3 regions of the Pedobacter sp. NJ-S-72 genome follow, and region 3 is predicted to be linked to each of the others. Evidence: riboswitches for the same ligand, from Rfam matches in the RefSeq annotation. Region 3 holds a riboswitch; each other region holds the start of a gene.
What was found. Region 3 has a riboswitch for cobalamin ahead of ACWYN3_RS00775 (hypothetical protein). Riboswitches for the same ligand answer to the same signal wherever they lie in the genome.

Region 1 (10,438 bases), 2.0 Mb from region 3:
TATACTTTAAGGTCTTTCCCGATCACAACAATCTTAGTCTCCCTGATCTCATCCGGCAGCCAGGTTTCACCTAAAGTAATAGAAAGTGATTTACCAACAGTCTGCAACACAATTCTACTCGAAAAAATATGGCTGTAAATAATTCCTTTGATCCGGTATACATTAGCCGACTGCGCAATCAGAAATACCATCATCCGATGTTCAAGCGCCTCAATATCCAGACTCTCTTTATATTTTAAAAGTATTGTCTCAATATCACTGTGTTCATGACGGTTATGAGAAGCTGCAAAAGCCATTAAAGGCTGTTTTTCATTCATACCAGTTCCTAAACTGAACATTCCCTTTGGCGCGTAGATACAGGTTTGGGATTACTGTAAAAATTGGCAAAACGTTCCCTGGCAAACATCTTTTTGACTTGAAAATCATCTTTCGTGGCAATCAGAATTTCTGCAAACGGATTGATAGCCTTTAAGATAGCCTGTAACTCTATGACATAACTTTCACTTACCCGTTCCACCTTATTTAATAAGATACTGTCACTAAAAGCAATTTGCTGAATAGCCTCAGGACGTTCTTTTAACTGATCTTCAACCAGCTCAGCATCTACAATACAAATCACTCTTTTTAAATCATATCCTCTCTTCACCTGATCCATGGTCAAAAATGGATGGGCAATATTCGCAGGATCAGCAATTCCTGTAGCCTCTATAATCAGGTGGTCCCAGGAATCCTTCTTCTCCCATAAATTATTTAAAATATCATATAAATCATCATTCAGCGTACAACAGATACAACCATTATTAAGCTCTACAACATCCTCATCCCCCTTAATGATCAGCCCTGCATCTATACTTTCCGAGCCAATTTCATTCTCTATTATCGCGAAGCGTGTATCCTTCATTTTCGAAATTACCGCATTCAGAACTGTTGTTTTTCCTGCGCCTAAAAATCCAGTAAGGATAGTTACTTCTTTTGCCTTCATATATTTCATCAGATTTGATCTCGCTTTAAATTACAAACTTAAGATATCCGACCATTTTTCACCAAATAAGCCAAATAAAATAACGTCCAATAGTTTACTTTGTAAATTTTATGTTGTTCAGAATATTTTCCTGTTAATATTTTTTCAATATTGTCTAAAAGATGTACATTGCCAAGCAAAGATATGCAAATGCAATAATGTTGCGCACAATTACTACCTCGAATACTAATTAAACACACAATAATGAATAAATCAATATTTAAACCTTTAGTCTTCGCCTCAGGACTATTATTAACATCCACTTTCGGATTTGCACAGGACAACCTGGTAAATTCTTTAAAAAACAATCAATCTGCAAACAGCACTCAGGTTTCAAATTCACGGACGTGATTAACCTTGAAAATACATCTGTTAAAAACCAGGGTTCTTCAGGAACTTGCTGGAGTTATTCTACAAACTCTTTCCTTGAATCAGAAATGATCAGAATGGGAAAAGAGCCTGTAGCTTTATCTGAAATCTTCTCAGCTCGCAATGCTTATGTAGAAAAAGGTAAAAATTATGTACGTATGCACGGAGCAGTAACTTTAGGTGATGGTGGTGCTTTGCATGATGTAATTAATATGTTCAGACAATACGGTGCGGTTCCACAAGTAAACTATACTGGTTTAAACTATGGTACTAAAATCAATAAATTTGGCGAAATGGGTGCAATTACTACCGCTGTACTAGAAGCAGTAGTTAAAAACCCAAACAAAACATTAACACCAAACTGGCAAAAAGCTTATACAGCTGTAATTGATTCTTATTTAGGACAGGTTCCTGAAAAATTCGATTACAAAGGTAAAAGCTATACTCCACAGACTTTCGCAAAACAAGTAGTTGGCATTAATCCTGATGATTATGTAGAATTATCTTCATTCAATGATCATCCTTTCTACAGCAAATTTACTTTGTTAGTACAGGATAACTGGTCATTTGACCAGGTTTACAACGTTAAAGTGAATGAAATCACTGATATCATTGACAACGCATTGAAAAATGGTTATTCAGTAGCATGGGCTACCGACGTAAGTGAAAAATCATTCTCTTACAAAAATGGTGTGGCTTATATCCCGGCTAAACCATATGAAGAAATGAATGAGCAGGAAAAAACATCTATGTTCAGCGAGCCAAAACCAGAAATGGAAATCACTCAGGAAAACCGTCAGTTAGCTTTTGATAACTATGAAACTACTGATGACCACGGTATGCATATCGTTGGATTAACTAAAGATCAGAATGGCAGAGAGTATTATATCGTTAAAAATTCATGGGGCGTAACCAATGACTACAAAGGTTATTTATACGTAACTAAGAATTATGAATAAAATACAAAACGACCGCTTTCTTATTGAACAAAGGTGGTATACCAGCAACAATCAGAAAAAACCTGGGTATTTAAAATCCAGAACGTATAAATAAAAAGAGGGGTTAAAAGCACGTTGCATAACGTGTTTTTAACCCCTCTTTTTATTTATACAGATTCTTATACAGGCATAACAATCCTTATTCCATTTTCACCAGCAACCACAGCTTTTGTAGCCATACCATAGAATAGAGAATGGTCTACAATCCCAGGAATCATCTTAACTGTAATATTCAGAGCTTTCAATTCAGGCAGCTCCGTAAAATGAATATCGGCCAGCAGATTTCCGTTATCAGAAATCAGTGCCCCATCTTTTTGCGTGCCCATTCTCAATTTTACTGATGACGCAGGATAAACCACCTTTATCCTGCCAAGAACAACAGGTAATGCCTCCTGCAAAATTTCGATGACCAGAGGATAAGTATGATCCAGTTTTGTCACCATTTTGCTTTCATCACCATTAAAATAAACTCATTAGCCATAGAGGCCAGTACTTTTTCACTGGTATGAATCCCGCCACCGCTCTTCAAAGCATTCAGCCCGGAATCAAACTGATCACAACCGTCAAAATAAATATCCAGCGCTGCAATTGTACTGGAAAATATCACCTTTAACCCTTTTTCAATCAGATATGCGCGCGTTTTAAAAGAAGATGACACAAATGTGAGTGAAGCAGCAAATTCTTCTTTCTCGCTGATCAAATTGACCAGATGTACAATCGTACTTCCTGCACCCAGTCCGATAACCTGCCCTTTTTTAATAAAATCCAAAGAAGCTTTTGCAGCCTCCAGTTTGTAATCAATCATCTGAATCAAATTAGTTCCGGGCTAAAATTAATATATTTATCCATGCAAAAACCTATAAATACAGGCGTATTATCCTTTGGAATGTCTGGAAAGTTATTTCACACCCCCTTCGTAGATGCACATCCAGGATTTAACCTGTCTGCAGTAGTAGAAGATCTGAAAAAACGGCAAAACTGCGTTTTCCAGAAATAAAAAGCTATAATTCTGTAGATGAACTTATTGCAGACCCGGAAATAGAACTGGTGATTATCAATACACCAAATTATACACATTTTGAATTTGCACAGAAAGCCCTTCGTGCTGGTAAACATGTACTGGTAGAAAAACCGTTTACCGTTACAGCTGAGCAGGCCCGGCTCCTTTTCAAAGAAGCAAAAGATCATAACCTGTATATCCTTCCCTATCAGAACCGTCGCTATGACAGCGATTTTCTGGCTGCAAAAGCTATCGTAGACAGCGGTAAACTCGGCCGGCTTGTAGAAGCACATATTCGCTACGACAGATATCGTTATACCATTGGCCCTAAAGTTTTCAAAGAAACACCTATGCCTGGCAGCGGATTACTGTATGACCTGGGCCCCCATTTACTAGACATGGTTTTTGCCTTATTCGGTGAACCATTGGAATGGACTAAAACCCTTGGTTATTACCGCCCAAATACACAAGTAGATGATTACGCCTATATCCATTTAAAATATCCTGAAAATCTACAGGTATTCATTACCATGAGCATGCTGGTCGTAGAACAACAACCTGCATTTGTGATGAACGGAACCAAAGGATCATACTTCAAACATCGTTCAGATATACAGGAAACACAACTGTTAAAAAACATGAGCCCCAATGATCCTTTATATGGGATTGAATTACCTGGAAAAGAAGGTGTGCTAAGTACTATTGACAAAGATGGTCAGATCACAAAAACAATCATTCCACCAGGTAAAGCTTCTTATATTCATTTATTTGATGCGGTTTATCAAACTATTAGAGAAGGCAAGCCTTACCCCGTCAAAGAAGAACAAATTATTCAGCAAATCACTATACTAGAAAGCAATTAAAGACAAACGGGCCTCATTCGTCTGGAAATGAGGCCCTTTTAAGATAAATAACCTTATAAAAAGATTTATTTTAGGATAGCAGTAGGTTTTTTATGTTCATCAATCAATAGCTACAAATGAGAATTCACCAGTAACCGCTTTCTCACGATCCTCAGAATACATTTGCTCCACATAGATTTCTACCTTTACTTTCATACTGGTATTTCCAATATGACTTACTGTACCAACCAGTTCAACAATAGTACCGGCAGGTATTGGCATTTTAAAATCTATTCTGTCGCTGCTTACAGTAACCATTCTCTGGCGGCTAAACCTTGTAGCGGTAATAAATGCTACTTCATCCATCATATGCATGGCAGTTCCGCCAAATAAGGTATCATAATGATTTGTAGTATTAGGGAATACGGCTTTAAAAATTCTGGTCTCTGATGATTTAATCTTCTCTTCTATAGTCATTTCTGTATTATTTTATAATAAAAACGTGTGGCCTGCGAACAAACCACACGTTTAAGGCTACAAACTTACTGGTTCTTTTACGGATAAACGCAATTCTTTTGCGGCTTCAACCATTTCGATCAGTGCTTTTTTGGTTTCATCCCAATGGCGCGTTTTCAAACCGCAATCCGGATTGACCCATAGCTGGGCGGCCGGAATAACAGCTTTTGCTTTTTCCAGCAATTGCACCATTTCATCCCTTGACGGAACTCTTGGAGAGTGGATATCATAAACACCTGGTCCAATTTCATTTGGATAATTGAAATCTGCAAAAGCATCAAGCAATTCCATTTGTGAACGAGAACATTCAATAGTGATCACATCAGCATCCATATCTGCGATATGCTGAATAATATCATTGAACTCTGAATAACACATATGAGTGTGAATCTGGGTCTCATCGCGTACACCACTTGCAGAAATCCGGAAAGCCTGAACAGCCCATTTCAGATATTCCTGCCAGTCCGATTTACGCAAAGGTAAACCTTCACGGATTGCTGGCTCATCAATCTGTATGATCTTAATACCGGCATTTTCCAAATCACAAACTTCATCACGAATAGCCAAAGCTATTTGTTTACAAGTAAGCGCACGTGGCTGATCATTTCTTACAAACGACCATTGTAAAATCGTAACAGGACCTGTTAACATCCCTTTAACCCATTTACTAGTCAGTGATTGCGCATAAGACGACCATCTTACTGTCATTGGCGCAGGACGATGCACATCACCAAATATAATCGGAGGTTTCACGCAGCGGCTACCATAACTCTGTACCCAACCATTTTTAGTGAATACAAATCCGGCAAGCTGTTCACCAAAATACTCAACCATATCATTACGCTCAAATTCACCATGAACAAGTACATCAATGCCTGTATTTTCCTGAAAACGGATAGTTTCCTCTGTTTCTTTTTCAATTAGCGCATCATATTCAGCCTGCGTTAAATCACCTTTTTTAAATTTAGCTCTCCAGCTGCGAACTTCAGAAGTCTGCGGGAAAGAGCCAATCGTTGTTGTAGGGAATAAAGGCAGGTTCAGCGCATTTTGCTGTGCAATTTTACGGCCTGAATAAGGAATTAGTCTATTTTCGTCCTTTTCGGTTACTCCCGCAATACGATTTTTCACTGCATCATTATGAATCAAAGCTGAAGTTCTGCGGCTTTGATTCGCAGCCACATTATCTTGCAAAGCAGTAATTGCCTGATCTGAAGGCGTTTTACCAGCCAATTGTTTCAGACAAACTATTTCGTCAACCTTCTGACGCGCAAAAGCAAGCCATTGTTTGATTTCTGGTGTAAGTGTTTTCTCATTAGTTTCCAGTGCCAAATCGCATGGAGAGTGAATCAGCGAACAAGAAGGCGAAACTAAAATCCTATCCTCTCCTATTTTTTCTACTGCCAGGTTTAACTGTGAAAGCGATTGCTGAAAATCATTTTTCCAGATATTTCTTCCATCAACCACTCCTAAAGACAATTGTAAATGGTTAGGAATAGCTGCTAACACCCTTTCTAATTGCTCAGGAGCTCTGACCAGGTCAATATGTAATGCCGTAACCGGAAGTGATGCTGCCAGTTCCAGGTTATCTTTTAACCCTTCAAAATAAGTGGTTAAAAGAACTTTCAGCTTTGGAAACTGCTTTCTGATTTCCTTATATACATAGGTATAAGCATCCTTTTCCTGCTGCGTTAAATCCAAAACCAGGAAAGGTTCATCAAATTGCACCCATTCTACATGCTGCGTATCTAATTCTCTTAATATTTCAATATAAACAGGTAATAGATTTTTGATCAGTTCAATCCTATGGAAACCCTCTTGTTTCTCTTTACCTAAAAGCAGGTAAGAAACAGGGCCAATAATCACAGGTTTAGTTTTTATTCCCAGTCTTTTAGCCTCATTGTATTCATTAATAATCTTCTGAGAAAAAAGTTTGAAAGTCTGATCTTTATAGAATTCCGGAACAATGTAATGATAGTTTGTATCAAACCACTTAGTCATTTCCATTGCCGTAATATCAATACCGTCTTTCTGATAACCCCTTGCCATAGCAAAATAGAGATCCAGCTCAGTATTAGCCTTGTTTAAAATAACTTCATGGTAGTTTTGGAATTGCGCCTACAGTCAGAGAAAGATCCAATACCTGGTCATAAAAAGAGAAATCATTTGATGGAATAAGATCTATTCCTGATTCCTTTTGTAGTGTCCAGTTATTTGCACGGATTTCTTTTCCTGTTTGTAACAGGTTTTCAATAGGTATTTTGCCTGACCAGTATAATTCACTGGATTTTTTGAGCTCTCTGCTGCTACCTATTCGCGGGTAGCCAAGATTGTTTGTTAGCATTTTCATTGCTTTTTAAATGATAAAAAAATCAGTTAAAAGCTCTTTTAAGCTAGATGTTCACAATGTTTTATAAGAGAAGAGAGATTAAATATGCACGCACGAACACCCATTAAACATTATTATCCATGTTTAATAAAGGCAAAAATGCATCATACCTGACCTAAAGCTTCTATTCGCGAAAGCATTGTCAATTCGGATAAGGCAGGTCTCCTGACTTGTAACATTTTTGCCACCCTTCCCATCCCTAAAGACAGTGGGTATTTATTGGCAAAAACTGTTTAGTTACTTACAGTTGCGCGACAGCTCGTGATTTGCACACGATTCCCTATTAATCTGCGTTAAGCAGAACCAATTCCGGTTGATGAAGAAAAAATAGTAAAGAACTTAATCAGCCCAAATATAATTGAAATTAGGTTGCATTGGTCATCTAAATCAGTTTTTATCTGAATTAGATAAAACATGTTCAATCAAGTTCAATTCATCTTCGCTAAAAGATAGATGGTCCAGGCATTTAATGGAATCAGCAAGTTGCTCTGGCCTGCTTGCTCCTACCAGTACAGATGTAATTCTCTGATCGCGTAGAATCCAGGATAAAGCCATTTGTGCCAGACTCTGTCCACGTTTCACCGCTAATGCATTTAATTCCTTTAACTGACCAAGACGTTCAGCAGTGATTTGGTTTTCCTGTAAAAATCCATGAGGTTTTGCAGCTCTGGAGTCTTCAGGAATACCGTGAAGATATTTATTAGTCAATAATCCTGTGCCAATGGCGAAAAGGGTATACATCCAACTCCCTGCTCACCCAGCAAATCAAGCAAGCCACCTTCTATCCATCTTTCGAACATAGAATATTTAGGTTGATGAATTAAACAAGGTGTACCTAGTTCTTTTAAAATCTGCAGAGCCTCAGCAGCTTCTGGAGCAGGATAATTTGAAATCCCGACATACAATGCTTTCCCCTGGCGAACCATCAGATCGAGTGTTGCCATAGTCTCTTCGAGCGGAGTTTCGGGATCAGGACGGTGATGATAAAAAATATCAACATAATCAAGTCCCATACGTTTTAAGCTCTGGTCAAGGCTGGATACTAAATATTTTTTAGAGCCCCAATCTCCATAAGGGCCGTCCCACATCGTATATCCCGCTTTCGAGGAAATGATCATTTCATCCCTGTAAGCAAGAAAATCCTGCTTTAAGATCGTTCCGAAATTCTCTTCTGCCGATCCCGGAGGCGGGCCATAATTATTTGCCAGATCAAAATGTGTGATTCCACTATCAAAAGCAAGTTTGATAATATTCCTGGAATTTTCCTGCTGGTCTACATATCCGAAATTATGCCATAAGCCTAAGGATATAGCTGGTAATTTTAGTCCGCTTTTACCGCAACGGCGGTATTGCATCTTCGTATAACGTTCAGGATTGGCTGTATATGGCATAAAAAAGAGGTAAAAAGAGGGTTTATAAGCCCTCTCTTCTGGTAAGGTTGTGCTTTTTTATTTAGCTGTGTTTTTTTTTTCTCAGTTACTTCAGTACGGATATCCTGAGCAAGAACTTTTAAATCCTGCATCGCTTTACGTACTCTTGTTCCTGCTGCACTGTTACCTGCAGTATAAAACTTCTCAGCATCAACTTCAACAGAAGCAAGCAATTCTTTTAGTTTTGAAAATTTTTCCATGTTTTAGTGTTTATACAGAGCCAAATATATAACTTTTGCGAAATAAACACATAGAACATCATTCTAATTGCGGTTATATCTTGTAAATAAAGCTATAATCATCCTTTTTACAGCTTATTTAACCCTGCCAAATCTCGGGTCAAGCTTATATTTTTCCCTTCTGTGATAAAAAATTAAATCACACAATAAAGCCGCCCCTCATAGAAAAATGACGCGGCTATTTCATATCGCTCAGATTTTGTATCTATTTTTGTATCAAGCATTAATAGCGCGCTCAACAAACCAAACAGACAGGAATCAGACCGTATGAATAAAAAGGTATTAGTATTGGAAAAGAACAGAGATATTCTTGAACTGATTAATATTTTACTAACCGATGAGGGATATATTGTTGAGTTATTATCCTCAGAAAATGAAGTATTTGACCATATCAGAAACTTTCAGCCTGATATCATTCTTCTGGATATTATCAGTCCTACTGAAGAAGGAACAGCTTTATGCAAGACTATTAAAGCTGCAGAAGACTCCAGCCATATTCCCGTTATAGTCTTATCTACTCACCCGAAGCTTGAAGTAGTGAAAGAGTATGTGCAGATGAAGTTGTCCCTAAACCTTTCGATATCTCTTTCCTTCTTGCTACTATAGAACAGCAACTCGTTAATGCCTGAGAACAATCCATTAACGAGCTAACAAGTCCTTAAAGCTTATGCTGTGTTTTCAGATATTTCAAATATTTCTGATCATCTTCAAAAAGGTCAGCGCCTTCCATTTGATAAGCAGCTAATAAGTGAATATTTGCATTTTCATGGTCACCAAGCTCAAAATAAGTCTCTCCTAACCTAAGCAATACAAACGGATTAATTTCTTCTTCACTACTATAGATATCATGTGCCAGAAGCAAATGTCCCAGAGCCTCCTTGTACTTACCAGCGCTGAAATAAGCATCACCACAAGAAGCTGAAACCCAACCTGCTGCTTCCCAGTCTTCCTTAGGCTCCGGCAATACATCCAGTGCTTTCTGAAACCATTCAGCTGCTTTCTCAAAATGCTCTGCATCCATTTCCAGGTTTCCCTGATCACAATACTCTTCTTCCATTAAATCCTGTTGCTCATCAGTCAGCTCTTCCTGCTGCGAACTATCCGCAGGAACGAAATTACTTTTGAACTCTTCAAATTCAACATCAGAAGTTACTGCCATATGCAGAAAATCGGCATTAAAATCATGGAAAATACTGTTTTTTCCTAAACCATGAGCGATTTTGAAATAAACTCTGGCTTTATCCAGGTCACCTAGCGTATAATAAATACTGCCGGTAGTAATGAAATGACCCGAACTTTTTACAGTTTCAGTTTTCATCTTTTCCTGAAGATATTCAGTTTCTTTTAAAAAATGAGGCAATGCCTTTTCAACCTGACCGGTCTGCTCATAAAAAGAAAAAATGCTGTCCAGCAATATGCCGCCAACACTGCAATTTTCTTTAGGATGAGGGATGGATTCATCAATCTCCAATAAAAGCTGTTCAGCTTCTTCTAAATTTTGTGACTCAGTCAGTGTATAAACCTGATCGATCTGATCAAAAAATACTTCTTCTTCTTCCGGACTATAAACTAACATGGCTGATTTTTTTTAAATTAAACGGTGTACGAAGGTAGTTATAAGGGTTGGTTTTCCATCT
Region 2 (10,438 bases), 2.1 Mb from region 3:
TGTCTAACTGTTCATCTGATAGTGCACTACGTCTGCCACGTCCCTTTCTATCTTTTAGGCCTTCAATTCCCTCTTGTTCAAATCTATGTACCCAATTGGTTATTTGCTTGAAACTTATATTATGAAGTTCAGATAGCTTCCTACTTGAATGACCTAAAGCAACTAGGTATACCAAATATAACCTTACACCTACAGTGTAAGCGTCATTTGTATTTAATAGTTTCTTTATCTCTCCAGCTTCCGATCGCTGAACTTTTAATACAGATTTTCCCACTATATTTTTCTTTTAATAAAGACAAATATAAGTATAATATATGTGTAATTTTATAATATACTATTGTCTTATGATATCACAGTTTATCCTTCCTTCTAATTTACAGCTAAAAGCTGAAACAATCTATTCAGAACCAGGAGTACTTTATATTCATACTTCTGTTTGTCAAAAATATTCGGCTTGTCCCATTTGTGGCAAAACAAGCAATAGAATCCATAGCAGGTATTCCAGAACCCTTTTAGATCTACCTATTTCCGGACACATGGCCAAAGTTAAGCTCAAAGCGAGGAAATACTTTTGTGATAATGCGGTATGCCCGAGAAAAGTATTTACTGAACGCTTCGATTGTGAAATCAGACCTTACTACAGAAGAATGGTTCGTTCGAATGACCTTCTTAAGCGGATGGCACTTGAGCTGGGTGGAAATACAGGTGCTGCAATCAGTCGCTATGTTGGCGTACCTGTTAGCCCAACCACTATATTGCGTGTGATCAAAAGGATTGAGATCCAGCCTAAGGCATTAACATCTGGTATAATCGGCGTAGATGACTGGGCATTCAAAAAAGGAAAGACTTACGGAACTGTTATTGTTGATCTAGAAAGAAAAGAAGTAATAGACTTGCTGCCTGACCGAGAGTCAGGTACTCTTGCAGAATGGCTCAGGAAGCATCCGGAAATAAAAATAGTTTCGAGAGACCGGTACGGTCCATACGCTTTAGGCGTGAAAACTGGCGCACCTGCTGCCAGCCAGGTTGCAGACCGCTTTCATTTGCTGATGAACCTTGGAGAAGCAACCAAGAGGATCTTTCAATCAAAAGGAAAAGAATTGAGGGAAATATTTACCCTTTATAATGATCCGAAAAGAGGAACTTCTACACCAGTTGAACTTGAACAACCAGCTCCAGGTACGCTGGAAATTACAGAACCGAACGTCTCAACCGCTAATATTAGCGTTGACAGGCTACATAAGTTCGAGAAAGTTAAAGAGCTACGCAGCAATGGTGTTGCTATAAAGCAAATTGCTAGAACCACAAAACTGGCACGAGGAACGGTCAGGAAGTACATACTCATGGAACAGCTTGGGAAAAGACAATCCAGGACTTCAACCAATCTGGAAGCTTTCCTAGATTTTCTTTTGCAGGAACATAATAGGAATAAAACGTACCGGGAACTGCATAAAACCATAATGCAGATGGGATTTAACGGAAAGTACACGCAGTTTTGCGCTAAGATGAATGATCTTTATAACACCCAATCGCTCCCTCGATTAAAACCTCTTTATCCGGTGCCGATTAAGACTTGGTCGCCTACCAGGCTGTCTCTGATGCTATATATGGAACCAGACCATTAAGGGAAATGATGACAAAGACTTTTTGAAATTACTATTTGAAAAACTACCACAGATAAAACAAATGGAGCAACTGGTAAAAGGCTTTAAACATCTCTTTGTTGCCAAGGAGGATGGAATGCTGAAAAAATGGATTGAGGAGGCGCTAAAATCTGAGTGTGGACTGAAGAACTTTGCCAAAAATCTAATGAAGGACTACGAGGCGGTAAATAATGCAGTGATAACAACTATAAGTAACGGACAAGTTGAAGGACAGGTAAACCGAATCAAAAACATCAAAAGAAAAATGTACGGCAGGGCAGGCTTTCAGTTGTTGAGAAAAATGGTTCTCACAAAGTCAGCATAATTCACCAAAAGTGACGAAGAACCGAGGAAGTAACCACTACTTCGTCAAGTGCATTGGTTTTAACAGAATCCGTTTTCTTTTCCTGCGCTAATGCAGGGCTGCTTAATAAAACCGTACCTATCAGCAGGTTTCTAAATGATAATAATGGTAATTTTTTATTCATATATTTTAATATTGGTGTGTAATCGGGTTTAGGATAAAAAAACTACAGTGCAGAAAGAAATCCAAGCAGTGAAGTATAGGTAGTGTGCTTATTATTTTGTTGTACTGTCCAAATAAATTCAGACCCTTCACCAGAAACAGAAACGACCAGGTTATTTTCTTCTGCAAAGGATATATAAAAGCCATTTCTGACCAATGCTTTTTTAGTCCAGAAAGCAGCAACTCCTTCTCCTATTACTTTAATACTGCGTTTCCCGGCATAATGAATATTGAAGGTTCCGGTTGCTGCATCAAATGCAATCCCATCTTTGTCAAAAGCATGCTGAAATGAACCATTTAAAACCAGTTCTTCCGGCAATCCGGCATCCAAATGGCCCCCATTGCTCATTAACCAGATTTGATCTGCTACCTGTAGGGCCAGATCAAGTTCATGTGTAGACAGCAAAATTGCTTTATTTGTTTCTTTAGCCAGCTGATGCAGTAAACGCACAATTGAATACGGCTGGGTAAATCAAGGTGGGCAGTTGGCTCATCTAATATAATTAGTGGCGTATCCTGAGCCATTGCCCTTGCCAGCATTACCTTCTGACATTCCCCGTCGCTCAGACTATCCATCTTTCTACCTAAAAAAGCTTCAGTATGTGTCGCTTTGATTGCCTGGTCAATAATCTGTTTATCCTGCGCAGTCAGTATACCTAACCACCCGGAATAAGGATAACGGCCAAGAGAAATAAGTGAATAGACATCCAGGTTACCAGATCTCATATTATCAGTCAGTACTAAACTTATTTTTTTAGCAACCTGTGCAGGCTTGAGCTTTTTAAGATCCTTACCATCCAGTATAATTTCGCCTTTCAGCGGATGTTGTAATCCCGATATCGTCCGGAGTAAAGTAGATTTACCACAGCCATTTGGCCCCAATAAACAAATCAGCTGCCCCGCATGAAGTTCCAGATCTAAAGGCCCGGCAATAACTTTCGTCTTGTTTTTTCCTGCCTGGTAACCAATTGTTAAGCCTGAGGTATGAAGTAATGAGGTTTGCGCAGCCATTAGAATCCTCTTAATTTAGTTGGCCCTGCAATAATCCAGATCACTACTGGTGAACCTACCAAAGCTGTTATCACGTTAATAGGCAAAACAGTTTGACTTCCTGGCAATTGTGCAACAATATCACAAATCAGCATCAGTACGGTTCCGATCAGGCAACATGCCGGAATCAGGATACGATGACTTGAAGTATTAAATAAAGCTCTCGCTAAATGTGGCACAGCTATACCTATAAAACCTATTGGGCCACAAAAAGCTGTAATACCTCCAGCTAAAATACTTGTACTGCCAATAATCAATATACGTGCGCGTTTGACGGTCAGTCCCATACTCCGTGCATAGTTATCACCCAGCAATAAAGCGTCAAGTAGTTTTGAAGACAAAAACGAAATCAATAAACCAGCAAAAACGACGACGGCAAGGATTGTAAGCTGACCACCTGTCACACCGCCCAGGGAACCAAAAGTCCAGAGCAGATAATCCTTAATCAGCTCGGGAGAACTGAAGTACTGCCAGATACTGATTACTGAAAGCGTGATATTACCAATCATTACACCCACTATCAGTACAATAACATTGTCTTTTAAGGACGAAGAAATTGACACAATAAGTATCATAATCAGAGCTGCACCGAATGAGGAGGCTACAATAATCAGCCAGCTTCCTGAAATACCTAATTCCTTAATCGTATATAAACTCGTGATACTACCAGCAGAAAGCATGACAAGGGCTACTCCCAGACTCGCTCCAGCAGTTATTCCTAAAACTGAAGGTCCTGCAAGAGGGTTCCGGAAAAGTGTTTGCATTTGTAAACCGCTTACTGATAAACCACAACCTACAATTATTGCTGTCAGTGCTTTCGGCAGCCTGATTTTTTCGATGATATAAACCCAGGTATCATTTCCAGAATCGGAGGTAAATAAAACCTTAATCACATCCTTCAACGGAATATGGACGGAACCAAGGGCTACATCAAGCAGAAAAGCTACCAATAATATGGACAGCAGTACTGAAACTTTTATTTTGTTCAATTTCTTAAAGAATTAATTCAATTGCTTGTAATAAACGAGCTGATGATCCGGTAACAATTCAGGGTGAAAAATTTTGATCAGATCACCTAATACTATTTGCGGGTTAACCGATCCGGACTCCCAATAATCATTAGAACCTATATCGTTCACTTTTTTATTAAAATTAAAGATATGACCGTCTTTGAAAGGTTTGAATTCTATATAACGGTTGTCTATTGCCTTAATATCGTCTTTGGTATCTACAGTTCCTACATTCAGCCAGAAATCAGCTTTAAGAGCTACTGGAGCTACAGTTTCAAAATTAAGGGGCAAACTACCTTTTCCATGGATATCAGCCCATTTATAAGATGTGCCTGCATCTTTAAGAAACTGCACCATATAGCTATCTCCATCAGGGACATACCATGTTCCTTTATAAGGGCATACCACAGATTAGAGATGGTTTAATTAATGCTTTTTTTCCTATTTCGGCCAAACGGTTATATTCTTTCTCTACGGTTTCAAATTTAGTATTGACCAATGCCTCTTTATCCATCAATGCAGCCATCAGTTTAACCCATTCTGCACGGCCCAGAGGTGTAGTTTCCAACCATTCGGAATTGAGCATTACAGGTACACCTGCGCCAGTCAGTGTCTCATATTTACTGAATTTAGCGTCCGGGCTTCCCATAACCATCACCAAACCTGGTTTCATGCTGATCAGCACTTCGTCATTCATGGTTCCGTCTATTCCAACTTCTTTTACTTTACCAGCAGTGATGTTTTTTCTTACAGTTTCTGAACTAACATATTGCAAACTTCCCAAACCAGTGATTGCATTTGCAGCTCCTGCGAAATCAGCCAATGCGATATGCATCGATGACATTGCTACTAAACTTTTAACGGGAATTTCTATGAGTTGTGCCTTTTTATATCCTTCCGGAGCCTTTGCTCCTTTAGCGAGTAAAACGTATTGCGCTGTATCTGCATGAGCTCCCATGCCCGAATAAATACTAACCAGCTTATAATTATCATAATAATCGATATTAAAGCCTTTGGCGTATTTTATTTCTGCACTGCCCGTTTTTGCTGAGGTATGTTTTTGACCAGACTGGTTCTGCTTGCATGAGGTAATCAGCAACAGGGAAACTATCAAACAGGGGAATATTCCACTGAATGACGAATATTTTATTTTTCTCATCATAAAGTTTAGCCTTTCTTCCGAAAGCATTTAATAACTATTGATAAGGCAGGTCTTCTGACTTCCTCAAATTACTACCTTCCCTTCATTACGAAAGTGGTTTTTACAGTAATTTTCCAACGAGGTTTACAGCAGCGGAGACTGTTCCGGAATTACACCGGTATTCCCTTAAAGCATTTTATTTCTGTTTAATTATAAAAAACAGGGTCTTAAATAAAATGCAGCCTTAAGACTGCAAACCTAGATAAAATCGAGGATAAATGCAATGCGCTCTGAGACTGAGTTTTTTGGTACGTCTATCAGCTCAAATCCACGCGTTTTATAAGCGTTTCTGATCGCGTCATTAATGAGCGTAGCTTCTTCAAAAGTTTGCCAGCGTTCACTATCGTGAACATAGATCTTCTCCCAGGGAGGAAGGATAAAAACCTGCTTGTGATACGGATGAAGCTTTAAAGCTTCATCATATATTGCTGCAAAATTAATTTGGGCAACGTCCAGATAAGCGATAATATCAGGAATTCCACGATCAAAAAAGGCAAGTTTATCTGCTGGTGCACTTTTCCACGAAGCAAGCATTCCTTCTAATACTTTTGCAGAAAAACAAGAAATATCCATCCAGGGCAGACAAAATGATCCCTTTGTGGTTTCCTGAATAATCATTTTTCTGGATACTTCTTCAGAACAAAAATATCCTTGCTGTTGCAACCCACTAATCAATGTTGATTTTCCAGAACCAGGGCCTCCGCTGATGATATATTTTCGGGATGGATTGATCATACAGAACAAACAAATTTATAACTGAAAGAAATAAATAGTAATTGATAATACCATGATTAAACAGACACCCTGATTAATACTGCTTACCATTTTAAATTCTTCATGTTTGATTTCCCTGCTGTTACTACCGATAAGCGGTTTATCAACCAAAATTCCATGATAAACATTTGGACCGCCAAACTGAACATCCAAAATTCCGGCCAATGCCGCTTCCGGATAACCAGCATTAGGACTTTTATGCTGATGACCGTATTTCATCACAGATTGCCAGCCTTTCATACTAAAGGTAACCATGAGCATCAGGATAGTGGTAATACGTGCAGGAATGAAATTTGCGACATCATCCAGACGGGCAGCAAATTTGCCAAAATACTCATATCTGTCATTACGATACCCAACCATAGAATCCATGGTATTAATCATTTTATAGGTAAGCATTCCAGGTATACCAGCTACAAAGTAAAAAAACAAAGGTGCAATCACTCCATCACTCAGGTTCTCCGACATCGTTTCAAATACAGCAACACGAATTTGCTGTGCATCCAGATTTGAAGTGTCACGCCCTACGATTCTGGATAAACGGACTCTCCCCGCTTCCAGTCCTTTATATTTTAGTGCATCAAAGACTTGTTGTCCTTCTGTAATCAAACCTCTGTTTGCTAAAGCGTAGTAAACAAATGCCGTAGCGAAAAGGAAATAGACTGGCACGCTATGGCTCAGCATAAAATGTATAGCACTATAAAAGAATAAAAATGTTGCTGAACATAATACCAATGCCATGAGCATTCCTTTAATAAAAAGGAATTTACCTTGATTAAGATGCTTTTCAGCAAAAGAAATCAAGGTTCCGAAAAATCTAACAGGATGCGGTAAGCCTTCAGGATCACCGAATATCAGATCGAGCAGATAACCTGCAAGTAAGGGAATAACGATAATTATATATGTTTCCATTCAGCTAAAGCATTGATCAGCAATTGATTTTTAGTCTTACTCAAAGTCGATATACGGATATGTTTATCGGTAAGCCCTCTAAAGTTATCCGCATTACGGATCAATATATTAAATTCTTTTAGTAAAAACTGTTTTAATACTGCTGCAGTTTGCAGATTTGTACTGGCAAGAAAAAAATGGGTATGGCTTGGATAAACAGTCAGCTGAGTATTTGCAAGATCTTTTACAAAACCTGCTTTATCAACTAATAACTGTGGAAGTGGGATTTGTATCGTTTTATAATGATCAAAGATAAAATGTCCGGCGGCTATTGCCATTGCATTCACTGCCCAGGGCAATTTAAAAGCTTTTAACCGTTCAATCAGCACTGCATTTGCAGCGATATAACCTAGTCTCAAACCAGGAATGGCATACGCTTTAGTCATTGAGCGTAAAACAACCAGGTTATCGTATTTTTCAATCAGGGCAATCACAGAAGTCAGAGATAATGTGAACTCAATAAAAGCTTCATCGACGACAACAAATAAAACATCAGGATGTTTTTGTATTAAGGATTCCAGGTCTGTAAATACAGCTCCGGTTGGATTATTCGGGTTACAGATAAACAGCACCTCAGTACCGGCCTTTAATCCCATTTCCAGTTCTGCCCAGTTCAGAAAACTGATCTGATGTCCAAACATTTTACAAGCATCTTCGTATTCTGCAAAGGCTGGGATAGTGATTGTTTTTTTTTTTATTTTGATAAGCCTGTGCAACCAGGTAAATACTTTCTGTACTTCCATTAGTTACCAGTATATTTTCAGTTTTGAAACCGTAGGATATAGCAATCTTCTCTGTCAGGCTTTCTGCAAGTACTTCGGGATAACGCTGTACGTTTTCCCATTGCGCAAAAAGATGTTCTTTCAAACCAGACGGCGCTCCCCCATACCAAACATTTGTACTAAAATCGGCTGCTATTTTTTGCCTGTGTAAATACCCGTCATCCCCGTGTCCCTGAAACATTTGATAATCTTTTATTTGCTGATATACCTGGTCAATATCCAGATTTTCTCTTAATAATACAGCCAACTTATCATATTGTTCGCTACGGAATTCGAGATAATCTACGTATTCTACTTGTAAGTCGGTATATGGAGCGACCAAATCATTGATAACAACCTGATTATCTAAAATCCCATGTAAATAAGAACCCCAGCACTTTTCTGATAAAAAATAACCATCTGTTTGCTTTCCATCTAAAAAAGCTACCGGTTTATTTATGCCATGCACCATTGTCTCGCCCATATGAATCTCATATCCGATACAAATTTCAGAAAAATCTCTATAAGTAAAATGGCATTGCCTGGTCGTCTTTCCATTAAGTAAGACTGTTTCTACGGGTAAAATAGCTAATCCAGCAATTTCTCCCGCAGCTGATTCTATCTGCTGAGGATCTCTGATAAATTGCCCCATCATTTGATATCCTCCACAAATCCCAATTACCGTTTTGCCACACTGGTGAGCTTCGGGTAATTGCATCAGCAAGCCCGTTATTCCTGAGTTCGATCAGATCTTCAATTGTATTTTTACTACCAGGCAGGATAACAATATCCGCCCCGGCAATGCCCTGCCTGGTATGGGTATAATATAAATTGACTCTGCTGTCTTTATCCAGACGGTCAAAATCTGTAAAATTAGACATCCTGCTTAACAATACGACTGCGATATTCACTTTACCACTTACAGGTTGATTTTGCTTTAATTTCAGCGAAACCGCATCTTCCTCTTCAATAAAAATATCTCTGAAATAAGGAATAATCCCGATTACAGGCACTCCGCATAAATCTTCTATAATCTTTTTTCCATCTTGAAAGAGATCCACATCACCACGGAATTTATTAATGATAATACCTTTGATACAGGCCTTTTCTTCGGGTTCCAGCAAAGCCATTGTTCCATAAAGACTGGCAAATATACCGCCCTTGTCAATGTCTGTAATCAGATAGGTTGCTGCCCCAGCCGCTATTGCCATCCTCATATTGGTAATATCCCGCTTTTTGAGATTCAGTTCCGAGATACTTCCCGCTCCTTCCATTACAATTGGGGAATAACGGGAGGCTAATCTTTGCCACGCCCGTTTAACCTCTTCAAACAGTTCGGTACGGTCATTGGATAAAAAATATTCTTTCGCACTTTGATTACCTATAGATTTCCCATTGAGAATTACCTGCGCAGTCTGATCATTTGTTGGTTTAAGCAACACGGGGTTCATGTCTGTATGACAAGGTATACCGGCTGCTTCTGCCTGCACGGCCTGTGCACGGCCAATTTCCAAACCTTCGGGTGTTGCATAACTGTTCAGCGACATGTTCTGCGCTTTAAACGGCGCTGGTGAATAACCATCTTGTTTAAAGATCCGGCAAAATCCGGCAGTAATCACACTTTTACCTACATCAGATGAGGTTCCGACAAACATAACAGGCCTGAGCTTCCTTTGAATTTCCATGGAATGCAAGCTTACACATTTTATCAGAGCTTAACAATGCAATTAATTAATATCAGGCAAGAAATAATGGCCTTTTGATCAGACAAAATCTGATTCCTTTCTATTATCTTAATATTCAATTAATAACAATCATTGATACTTGAAAAACAATTATTTAACCATGAACAAATCAACTCTGTTTCTGATCATGCCCGTATTATTGGCATTATCCTGTAAAAAAGAAAATGTTCAGCTTCAGCAAAAGCTTAACAATGTAAAAAATGATGCGGTAGAAATTGCAAAAGATACCGCGAACATTACACTCTCCTGGAATAAAACTTACCAGAAAATCGAAGGCTTTGGTGCATTTGGCGGCCGGATTACCCCTTTCTTTGAATCTCCTAAACGGGATAGCATCATGAATTATCTCTGGGGAGAAACAGGTTTACAAATGACTATCATCCGTGGGAAAATCATTCGTAGTTATCCCTTTGACAAACAAAGTGGTGTAGTAACCATTAAACCTGCTGGTTCGGACATTGATATGGATGTAAATGGTGCAGAATACAAAAAGCTTACTGATGATCAAAAGGAACAGATTGGCCAGCTCTGGATATTAAAAAAAGCAAAAGAGCGCTACCAGTTACCTATCATCTTTGCCAGTGCCTGGACGCCTCCTCTTTATATGAAAACGAATCCGGATAGTGAAAGTGGTAAAAATTTTAACGGACTTAATTTCAAATGCTGTTCAACTGATTTTGCCCGTTACCTATCTGGGTTTACAAAGGCCTATCAAAACGAGGGAATTAATTTTTATGCGATCTCACCAACTAACGAGCCTGAAAATATATTTTCGGA
Region 3 (10,438 bases):
TTTTTATAAGTTGTAAGTTCAGTAGCGGTAATATAACCGTACTTATTCATTTGTGATAAAGAAACGTTTCTTCGTTCTAAAGCTCTTTCAGGATAACGTACAGGATTATAAGTTGTCGTTCCCTTCAGCATACCCACTAATAGGGCAGATTCTGGTACGCTCAGTGAATCCGTTTGTTTATCAAAATATACCCTTGCCGCAGTTTTTATTCCATAAGCGTTGTTACCGAATGAAACTGTATTAAGATACATGGTGATGATATCATTTTTAGAATAGTTGGATTCCAGTTTTACAGCTGTCATCCATTCTTTTAATTTAGAAACGATAGTTCTGATCACCGGAATGTGTTTAATAAAGCCCTGTGATTTGTTATACCGTGTGCGGTACATGTTTTTGGCCAGCTGCTGGGTAATTGTACTTGCACCTCGTTTATCGCCCGTGGCCGTTGAAATTCCGCTTGATAACAGAGACCTGAAGTCAATACCCATGTGTTTATAGAAACGAACATCTTCTGTTGCGACCAATGCATTGATTACACTAGGAGAGATCTGTTTGTAAACAACCGGAGTACGGTTCTCTTTGTAATATCTGCCAATCAGTTTTCCATCTGAAGTGTATAATTCAGAGCCTACACTTTGCGTAGGCATTTTTATATCCTTGTAAGAAGGTGAGTAGCCAAAAAGCCACAGGAAATTTAATTGAAGTGCGCAAAAGAAAATGATGATACAGAAAATAAATACAGAGAAATAACGCAGGTATTTATTATGGATCTCTTTAAACATACGATATGGTCAAAAATTAGTAAAACAGTATAAGTTAATTCTTATTAGAATCTGTTTGAATTTATAAGGTAAAAATATTCAGCTATCAAATATAGGTGGTAATCTATTTCCTGTCTAAATTCAAAAAGGTTCAAAGAACATTATGTGCAAATTAACGTAAATAAATCACTAAAATTTTTGTCATTATAAAATACGTTGTCGTTATTGGGGTGTATGTACCATCAGTGATCTGATTCTCCTTGATTATCAGGCCTTTTTTTTGAATTAAAATTGGCTGGAAGCGGATATCCCTGATAGTATTTAATATATGTAAAACCTGAATTGGCATATTTTGTGCTGATCACCACAATCAATACTATCCTATCATTATCAATTATCCATGAGTAAAGAAACCGAACGCTTTTTAGCACCCGCAGGACAAAAAATAAAATTGAAAGATTATAGTACCCATTTTGATGGCGATCTGGGTAAAAAGGTTGGAAAGGCAACGCTTGCTTCTATTAAGGAGAAGCTGAGTAATTATCAGGAAACCTTATATGCTGAAAATTCACATTCTGTGCTGATCATTTTTCAGGCCATGGATGCTGCTGGAAAGGATAGTGCGATTTCACATGTGATGTCTGGCTTAAATCCTCAGGGCTGCCAGGTATATAGTTTTAAAACACCTAATGCCAGTGAGTATGCACATGATTTTTTATGGAGACATTATATCGCCCTGCCCCAGAGAGGAAGGATTGGTATCCATAACAGGTCACATTATGAAAATGTGCTGGTTTGTAAAGTTCATCCGGAATATGTACTGAATGAAAGAATCCCCGGATATGATGAAGTCAAAAATAGATAAAAACTTCTGGAAAGCGCGATATGAAAGTATCCGTAATTTTGAACAGCAGCTCACTGAAAGCGGAACAGTAATCCTCAAGTTTTTTCTCTATGTTTCTGAAGAAGAGCAAAAAGTTCGTTTTCTGGATAGAATCAATGATCCTTCAAAGAACTGGAAGTTCTCGTCCGGGGATATTGCAGAAAGAGCGTTGTGGAAAGATTATATGACTGCTTACGAAGATGCAATTACAGAAACTTCAACTGAAAATGCACCGTGGTACATTATTCCGGCAGATAAAAAATGGTTTGCGCGTTTAACAATCAGCCAGATTCTGGAAGAAACCTTCAAAGAGATGAAACTTAAATATCCTGTATTGCCGGAAGAGGAAATGGCTAAATTGGAAGAGTATAAGAAACAATTAATGGGTGAAGATTAAAACTGTTTAAAATTAAACAGCTTCTTTAATTCTATGTCGTTTATTTTAATAACTTTGCGTTGCTTTTGGTTCTTGATCTTATCGATCAGGATTAAAAGGGAATATGGTGTAAATCCATAACTGTCCCGCAGCTGTAAGCTCTGTAACGGAATTCATATCCAGCCACTCAGATAATATATTATGGGGAAGGCGTGAACCTCCGGGAGTAAGTCAGAAGACCTGCCTCTAGCATTATAATTTCATAGCTTTCGGGGATTGAAGCTAGGGGTGAGTGCTTTTTATTGACGTAATCATTTCCTTAATCTGCTGTTTGCTGTGGGTAACCCTCACAACAAAATGACCAAAAGAAAATTTGCCTATGGTGGCATCTATAGTTCTTTTTTCGGCTTTTCTGCTATCTTATGGCTAGGGGTTTTTGTGCCCTTTAGTTCTTCTGCGCAAACCGATTCTGTTAAAAAGGCGAAAGAGCTTAAAGAAGTTTCTATTCGTGCAATTAAACTGGGCAAAAGACAGCTTTCAGCTTCTCCTTTACAGATTTTATCGGGTAAGGACCTCGAAAGAAATAGTAGCTTATCTGTCTGTTGCTGATGCGATCCGTTTTTTTTCTGGCGTGCAATTGAAGGATTATGGAGGGATTGGCGGCCTCAAAACTATTAATGTAAGGAGTATGGGAACTAACCATACTGCCGTATTTTATGATGGTGTACAGTTAGGGAATGCGCAAAACGGACAAGTCGATCTTGGAAAATTCTCTTTAGATAATATTGATGAAATAGAACTTTACAATGGACAGAAGAGTACCATTTTCCAATCTGCCAGAGGTTTTGCTTCCGGAAGCTCCATTTATCTTAATGCCAAACAGCCTGAATTCGAAAACGGACAAACCGATCATATCAAAGCCGCTGTTAAAACAGGTTCATTTGGGCTGATTAATCCAACCTTATTATGGCAGCATAAAATCAGCGATGCGGTTTCGGCCTCTGTCAGTACAGAATATAAAAATGCTAACGGCAGATATAAGTTTCATTATACTAATGGTGTGTATGATTCTGTATTTGTACGGAAAAATGCAGACATAGAAACAATGCGGATAGAAGCTGGACTGAATGGTAAGTTGCCGGACAGCAGTACCTGGACGGCCAGGGTTTATTTTTACAAAGATCACCAGGGGTTGCCCGGAGCTATTGTAAACAATGTCTATGACTTTAGCCAGCGGTTATGGAACGAGAACTTCTTTGCACAAACTACTTATAAAAAAGAAGCCGGAAGGTATAACCTGATGGTAGCAGCAAAGTTTGCAAATGACTATTCAAGGTATCTGAATCCTGATTATGTGAAAGAGACCGGGCTTCTAAATAATGTCTATAAACAGCGGGAGCTTTATTTGTCAGTTGCCAACCGATATAAAATCAATTCATTCTGGGATATTGTGTTGTCTGGTGATTATCAACGTAATACGCTGGATGCCAATCTTGAGCGGTTTCCTTATCCTACGAGAAATGCCTTTCTGACTGCACTGGCTACACAAATTCACTTTGATAGAATTGATATACAGGCTAATTTATTAAATACTTATGTAAATGATAAGGTAGAACAATATTATTCTGCCGGAAACAAACATATGCTTTCACCGACGGTGATGGTTTCCTGGCAACCTTTTAATCAGAAAGAATTCCGGATACGAAGTTTTTCTATAAGAACATTTTCCGGATGCCTACTTTTAATGATTTATATTATACCCAGATCGGTAATACATTCCTCAGACCAGAATACACAAAACAGTATGATTTAGGATTGACTTATATCAGGGCGTTTGAAGGCAAACTGCTTCAACAGGTTTCTGTTCAGACAGATGCTTATTATAATACCGTAAAAGATAAGATTGTCGCTGTGCCGGGAGCCAACCTGTTCCGCTGGAGCATGCAGAATATTGGCCGTGTAGAGATTAAAGGATTGGATGTGAATGTACAGACGGCCTGGAAGATCACAAATGATCTCCTTTTGAATACAGGACTTACCTATACCTATCAGCAGGCACTGAACGTGACCGATGTCAAACTAAATTACAGAAATCAGATCCTTATATCCCATTAAACAGCGGCTCTTTTCTGCTGGGTGCAGACTGGAAAAACTTTGCGATGAACTATAGCTATATCTATACCAGTGAGCGATATGATCAAAGTGCTAATAATAATAAAAATTATGTACCAGCCTGGTATACTCATGACATTGCATTTCACTATACAAAGACATTAAATAAACAGCGTTTCAGGCTTTCAGCAGAAGTAAATAATCTGTTGAACCAGTATTACGATGTGATCACCAATTTTCCAATGCCGGGTCGTTCTTACCGGTTCACCTTAGCATATTCTTATTAAACCAAATTATAAAAAAATGAAAAAGCAAACCGCTTATTGTTTATCACTGGTCGTTTTGGCAACAGTATCCCTGTTTTCCTGCAGGAAGGATCCACAACTGATTCTTGAAGATGAAATCGTTGTGCCGCCTGGCCCGTCAACACCTGTAAAAGGTTTTTACCTGGTTAATGAAGGTAACATGAATATGAATAGAGCTTCATTAGACTTCATGGATTTACAAACCGGTATTTACCGCAGAAATATCTATAATCAAGCTAATCCGACAGTTGTTAAGGGGCTGGGAGATGTAGGTAACGATGTCGGTGTATATGGTTCGAAATTATATGTAGTAGTTAATATCTCTAATAAAGTAGAAGTTATGGATGTTAAAACAGGCAAACGTCTCAGCCAGATTAACATTACGAACTGCAGATATATTACTTTCCATAAAGGAAAAGCTTATGTAAGTGCTTATCTGGGCACAGTAGGCGATCCTTCAGCACCAAATGGTATTGTTGCGGAAATTGATACCACATCGCTTACAGAAACCAGAAGGATAAATGTTGGCCGTCAGCCTGAGGAAATGGCAGTTGTCAGAGAAAAGCTATATGTAGCTAATTCTGGAGGTTATACACCAAGTAATTATGAAAGAACAGTTTCAGTAATTGATTTGAATAGCTTTCAGGTAGTGAATAAGATTGATGTTGGTGTTAACCTGCATCGTCTTAAAGCGGATAAATATGGTGATTTATACGTAACCTCAAGAGGTGATTATTATGATATTCCTTCTAAACTTTTTGTAATTGATACTAAAACTGAGAAGGTGAAGAAAACCTTTGATATTGGTGTGAGTAATCTTGTCATAGATGATAACTCTGCTTATTTCTATAGTTCAGAATTCAGTTACATCACAGGAGGATATGTGATTAAGTACGGTATTATTGATGTGAAAAATGAAGTCCTTACGGATAAAAAATTCATTACTGATGGTACTGATAAAGATATTACCATTCCTTACGGAATTGCAGTCAATCCTTATACTAAAGATGTATTTATAACTGATGCAAAGGATTATGTTTCGCCTGGTACACTTTACAGCTTTGATCCCACTGGTAAGAAGAGATATGAAGTTGCAACAGGTGATATCCCTGCGCATTTTGCTTTTGTTTATTAATCAACCTAAATCATAACATGATGAAAACTCTACAAAGTAATTTAATCCTTTGGCAATTGCACTTGTTGCAGCTATTGCATTCACAGGATGTAAAAAAGACGTAAATAATGACGTTAAAACAGGAACTCCGGTAAGAGAAGTAACCGCCGCCAGCAGTAAATTTATTACTAAAGTATTTGAATACCTGCCTGCTCCGGGACAGTTTATCAACGAAAGTCTGGGCAGTCTGGCTGGTGCACAGCGGATTATTGGTGATGTTAGTCAGACAGGTATGATTTCATTAGGAGGTTATGGTGGCTATGTCGTTTTTTTTGGATTTGATCATTCTATTACCAACAGACAAGGTTATGACCTTGCAATCTATGGTAATCCATTAGGCCCAGCCTTACAGTGGTCAGAACCGGGTATTGTGATGGTAAGCCAGGATAGTAATGGTAATGGTTTACCGGATGATCAATGGTATGAACTTGCCGGCAGTGAATACAATGCCGCAGGAACTATCAAAAACTATGAAATTACTTATACCAATCCTAATGCTACAGCAAATGTAAACTGGACTGGACAGATAATCAGGGACAATCAGGACAGGTAGAGATTAACAGATATCATAATCACAATTATTATCCACTGTTTGCACCAAATCAGGTAAGCACTACTTTTAAAGGAACATTATTGAATTCTACATGGGGTAAAAATGGTGAGATTTTCATTAATAACCCTTTTGCATGGGGATATACAGATAGCTGGTCAACTGGTGATAATTATGCTGATAACATGTATAACTCATTCGATATTTCATGGGCTGTAAACAGCACAGGACAGGCTGTTAACCTTACTACAATTGATTTCGTAAAGGTTTATACAGGTCAGAACGAAAAAGGCAATACAATGTTAGGTGAAATTTCTACCGAAGTAAGGGGGGCCGCAGATTTAAATATTAACAACTAATCAATACAATGAATAAAAAAAAAAATCAATACCATATGTATTTGCCAGTTTAGCTATACTAGCGATCGCATCTTGTAAAAAGGACAATGAGAAAGAGCTTTTAATTAAGCCAGAGGTGGTGGCTGAACAATTAGCTAAAGGAGGAAAAGACTCGATTACAATTAATGATACTTTATTCCTGCACCCAAAGCTGAAAAAAATAATAAAAGTGCAGTTTACAGCTGGACAGTTAATGGTGCGCGTAAAGGATCTGACTCTGTCTTTACCTTTAAAGGAACAGATCAGGGGGATTATAAGATCAATTTTAAAGCAGCAACGCCTGGTGGCGAAATTAGTGTTGATTATCAGATTCATGTATGGGGTAAATATGAGAATGGTTTTTATATCGTGAACGAGGGCTGGTTTGGTCATGGAACGGGAACGGTAAGTTTCTTCCGTTTCAATACCAATAAAATGGAAGACAGCATTTTTGTTAAAGAAAATCCAACGAAAAATCTGGAACCTAAATCATCTACGCTGCAATCGGGTGTTATTTTTAACAAAAAGTTCTACCTGATTTCAAAGGTAGGCGGGCCAATGGTAGTTACGGACGAATATAGTATGAAAGAGGTAGCCCGTATACCAGGTCAGGGTGGTAATGACTGGCGCTCTTTTGTTGGTGTTAATGAAACCAAAGGTTTAATCAGTTCTGGTAAAGGAGTATTCCCACTTGATCTGAATACCTTAGTTGTAGGTCAAAAGATTGCTGATGTTGGCGGACAGGTTGGTGATATGATCAAAGAAGGTAATTATATCTTTGTACTCTCTTCAACTGACGGTGTTGTGATCCTGAATGCCTCTGATAATACAGTGGTGAAAAAGATTGCTGGCGCATCAGTTGGTTTTGCACGTACTATTGATGGTAGTATATGGGCAGCAGGAGGAACTAAATTGTTTAAAATCAACTCTGCAGTTGAGGTTGAGACAATTACAGTACCTTTCATAATTTCTGGTTCATGGGGTGCATGGCATCCGGGATCTATTACAGCATCTACCAAAGAGAATGCTGTATTCTTTGCTAAAAACGGATCTTTTAGCGGTGGTACAGAAATCTATAAATATATTCCCGGAATGAGGCTTCTCTGGCTAAGGCATTTTTAAAATTACCTGCCGGTAAGATTTTTTATGGTGCTGGTTTGAGTTATAATTCGAAACTGGATCAGTTATTGGTAAGTACTGTACAGTCAGGTTTCGGAGAAAACTTTAAAGCTAACAACTTATATTTTTATGACCCGATAACGGCTGCAGTTAAAAAGACAGTTTCCTATGATGGTTACTATTTCCCTTCGGTCATAGTAAACCATAAGTAATTATAAAGACCTTGTGTGTGTTGTAACCCCTTTTGCTATAATGGTAAAGGGGGTTCTTTAAAATAAGGTAATTCCAACATTCCAGCCCAGCCATCCTCTGAGCTGACTGTTGAATGCATGCGCATAATCCGGAGCTACCTGCTGCTTATAGCCTTTTATACCAGAGCCTTCCGGGCGATTTGCGTTATAGAGTGAATAGGACGGACCTCCAAAAATAGTCAGTCCGTTAAATATTTTGAATTGTAGACTTACCTGTAATTTATTCAGTCCGTCCGGAGACCTCATCCCAATTGCCGGTAGTAATTAGCTGAGCATTATATTCAACAGCAAGAGATAGCTTTTTATTCATCGCCATATCATGTCCAAGGCCAAAGCCTATAGTTGTAATCTTTGCTGTATCTGAAAAATTATGACCTGCCATCAGGATGGAATATAGTTTATGAGTACCAGTTTTGATACTTAAATTGGCATTAATGAGTTCATTACTGGACAAACTGATTTTATGATATCCATTTTTTTTGACCAGGTTAAGCAGGCCAATACTATAACCTGAGGAACTGTCAGCAACATTCACCAATCCGAATTGTACACCTTTAACTATTTTTGCATAGTTAAATAATCCAGCGATCTGGACTCCTTTCATAGTTCCACCAGTCATATTAGCGGCTCCTGCCATTTGTACACCTTTAAAATCTTTGCGGGTACGATTGTATATGCCGGCAACCTGAAATCCACTCATATCTCCTTTGACTATATTGATAGCCCCTGCCATCTGTATCCCATCGGCATTGCCACGAACATGATTGGACAGACCACCCACCTGCATGGCATCTATATTTCCAATAACAGAATTTACAGCTGCAGCCATCTGTACACCTTCTACAGATCCACCAACAATATTGAACAATCCCGCAATCTGGACGAAACGTACATCAGTTTTGTCCATGTTGAACAAACCTGCCATCTCAATGCCATTCAAGCCTGCAGAGTATCCGCCCAAAATATTAAAGGAAGCTTTATTGATTACCTGTGAACTCATCATTCCGTGTGAACTCAGACCCGGCGTAAGAGATGCTTGAAAAGGGCTGTTAGCCAGGAAACCGGATATATTTAAACTCTGGAACCTTTGTTTCGAAGAGACAAAGAATCTTCCAATGCCCAGATTTTCTACCACATTGCTTATCCTGGTTTTGCGTCCTGAGGTGGTATCCTCATATCCTTCTGGTTTTATATTGATATTGGATAGAAAAATCAGCGTGGTATCCCGGTAAGCTTCTTTACTGGCAGTCAGTATCACTTCGTTATAATCACCTTTGAAACGAAGTTTAAAATAACCATCGTTATTAGTTAAGGTAGATTGAAGCAGCCGTTTTTCGTAAACACTGGCCTGTTTGATTCTGGAGCCTGTTTTAGTATCAACAACATAACCGCTGATCAGGTATAAGCGTTCAGCGGTAGTGATGTTTTCTGGTTCTATAGTGAGGTGTAATGTTGCCAGCCGGAGAATAACATGTTGTCCGTTCTCTTTATAATCGACTTTACCTCTGAACAATTGATCAAGGACAGTTCTTATAGGAGTGTTCTGAACAGAAAGTGTAACAAGGCTGTCAGTATTAAATAAGTTACCCTGGTAAGAAAAGTAAAAATTGCCGGAAGTACTGATCTGACTCAATACTTCGGCAATCTTTTGATTTTTTACTTTTATAGTAACTCTTCTGGATAAGTTTTCAGCATGATTATCCTGCTGTGCATGTAGCTTACATACAAAAAATAAAAGGCATAGTACAAGTAATGTCTTGTTCATTATAATTTGTTTACCAGGAGGATTTTTCCTTCACTATGCACCTGTTTAATATCCAGTGTCTGACAGATAGTTTGTAAAATATGATCCAGTGAATCCTCTGTAAAAGTAGTTGTGAGCGTTAGGTTTTTGATACGTGGGTCTTCAATAACAATATTTACCTGGTAGGCCTCGTTTAAGGCTTCTATAAATCTCGAAAGTGAGGTGTTATTGAGGGTAAAGGCTTTGCTACGGTAATAATTATATAACTGATCCGTATTTCTTTCTTTTTTTAATTCAGCTGTTCCATTCTTTATAAATACTTTTTCTCCTTTATGTAATTCTACGGAGGCACTGCCGATGCTTACTTTTACGATACCAGTTTCTACAATAACTTCTGTTTCTTCATTTGCGTGTTTAACATTGAAGGAAGTGCCAACTACCTTTATTTTTACCTTATCTACATCGATGATGAATGGTTTTCTTTGTTCGGTGTGTCACTTTGAAGAATATTTCTCCTTTTTGTAAACGGATTGCCCGGTGATCGGTGAAATTACTGGCAAAGCTCATTAATGAGTTTTTATTTAGTGTCAATACTGAGCCGTCAGGAAGTGTTTTAACAATAACTTCTTTACCTGCACCGACTGGTATATAATCTGTGGCACCAAAAAATCGATAAGTACTCCATATTCCTGCTGCAATGAGGAATATAGCTGCAATTTTAAGCCATCCATATTTGTAGCGTAATGGAACAATTTTAGCTTCCTGTTCAACAGGTGCAGCAACTCT

Region 1: it holds a riboswitch for cobalamin, as region 3 does, so the genes downstream of both, ACWYN3_RS14160 (hypothetical protein) here and ACWYN3_RS00775 (hypothetical protein) in region 3, are expected to answer to the same signal.
Region 2: it holds a riboswitch for cobalamin, as region 3 does, so the genes downstream of both, ACWYN3_RS14480 (hypothetical protein) here and ACWYN3_RS00775 (hypothetical protein) in region 3, are expected to answer to the same signal.

The regions. Positions count from the first base shown of each region.
Region 1 covers NZ_CM132681.1:2,115,116-2,125,553, forward strand. The annotation lists gene ACWYN3_RS14125 (GTP-binding protein) at 1-338, opposite strand, end outside; gene ACWYN3_RS14130 (CobW family GTP-binding protein) at 326-991, opposite strand; gene ACWYN3_RS14135 (aminopeptidase C) at 1,369-2,349, shown strand; partial or broken gene rpiA (ribose 5-phosphate isomerase A) at 2,508-3,193, opposite strand; gene ACWYN3_RS14145 (Gfo/Idh/MocA family protein) at 3,382-4,251, shown strand; gene ACWYN3_RS14150 (acyl-CoA thioesterase) at 4,351-4,707, opposite strand; gene metE (5-methyltetrahydropteroyltriglutamate--homocysteine S-methyltransferase) at 4,765-6,792, opposite strand; gene ACWYN3_RS14160 (hypothetical protein) at 6,839-7,093, opposite strand; cobalamin riboswitch at 7,271-7,455, opposite strand; partial or broken gene ACWYN3_RS14165 (aldo/keto reductase) at 7,520-8,382, opposite strand; partial or broken gene ACWYN3_RS14170 (histone H1) at 8,589-8,762, opposite strand; gene ACWYN3_RS14175 (response regulator) at 9,069-9,407, shown strand; gene ACWYN3_RS14180 (tetratricopeptide repeat protein) at 9,460-10,377, opposite strand; gene xseB (exodeoxyribonuclease VII small subunit) at 10,416-10,438, opposite strand, start outside.
Region 2 covers NZ_CM132681.1:2,157,400-2,167,837, forward strand. The annotation lists gene ACWYN3_RS14440 (helix-turn-helix domain-containing protein) at 1-274, opposite strand, end outside; gene ACWYN3_RS14445 (ISL3 family transposase) at 345-1,625, shown strand; gene ACWYN3_RS14450 (transposase) at 1,648-1,968, shown strand; gene ACWYN3_RS14455 (hypothetical protein) at 1,970-2,131, opposite strand; gene ACWYN3_RS14460 (hypothetical protein) at 2,174-2,575, opposite strand; gene ACWYN3_RS14465 (ABC transporter ATP-binding protein) at 2,536-3,180, opposite strand; gene ACWYN3_RS14470 (iron chelate uptake ABC transporter family permease subunit) at 3,180-4,208, opposite strand; gene ACWYN3_RS14475 (hypothetical protein) at 4,221-4,637, opposite strand; gene ACWYN3_RS14480 (hypothetical protein) at 4,621-5,343, opposite strand; cobalamin riboswitch at 5,419-5,615, opposite strand; gene ACWYN3_RS14485 (AAA family ATPase) at 5,629-6,165, opposite strand; gene cbiB (adenosylcobinamide-phosphate synthase CbiB) at 6,181-7,116, opposite strand; gene ACWYN3_RS14495 (pyridoxal phosphate-dependent aminotransferase) at 7,101-7,796, opposite strand; gene ACWYN3_RS14500 (hypothetical protein) at 7,798-8,571, opposite strand; gene ACWYN3_RS14505 (cobyric acid synthase) at 8,474-9,571, opposite strand; gene ACWYN3_RS14510 (glycoside hydrolase) at 9,762-10,438, shown strand, end outside.
Region 3 covers NZ_CM132681.1:99,893-110,330, forward strand. The annotation lists gene ACWYN3_RS00760 (transglycosylase domain-containing protein) at 1-647, opposite strand, end outside; gene ACWYN3_RS00765 (hypothetical protein) at 1,162-1,626, shown strand; gene ACWYN3_RS00770 (hypothetical protein) at 1,604-2,041, shown strand; cobalamin riboswitch at 2,091-2,282, shown strand; gene ACWYN3_RS00775 (hypothetical protein) at 2,378-2,629, shown strand; gene ACWYN3_RS00780 (TonB-dependent receptor) at 2,658-3,833, shown strand; gene ACWYN3_RS00785 (TonB-dependent receptor domain-containing protein) at 3,752-4,135, shown strand; gene ACWYN3_RS00790 (hypothetical protein) at 4,180-4,419, shown strand; gene ACWYN3_RS00795 (YncE family protein) at 4,436-5,572, shown strand; gene ACWYN3_RS00800 (hypothetical protein) at 5,622-6,164, shown strand; gene ACWYN3_RS00805 (hypothetical protein) at 6,245-6,520, shown strand; partial or broken gene ACWYN3_RS00810 (hypothetical protein) at 6,695-6,778, shown strand; gene ACWYN3_RS00815 (DUF5074 domain-containing protein) at 6,908-7,660, shown strand; gene ACWYN3_RS00820 (DUF5074 domain-containing protein) at 7,696-7,869, shown strand; gene ACWYN3_RS00825 (hypothetical protein) at 7,927-8,154, opposite strand; gene ACWYN3_RS00830 (STN and carboxypeptidase regulatory-like domain-containing protein) at 8,129-9,673, opposite strand; gene ACWYN3_RS00835 (FecR family protein) at 9,673-10,122, opposite strand; gene ACWYN3_RS00840 (FecR domain-containing protein) at 10,106-10,438, opposite strand, start outside.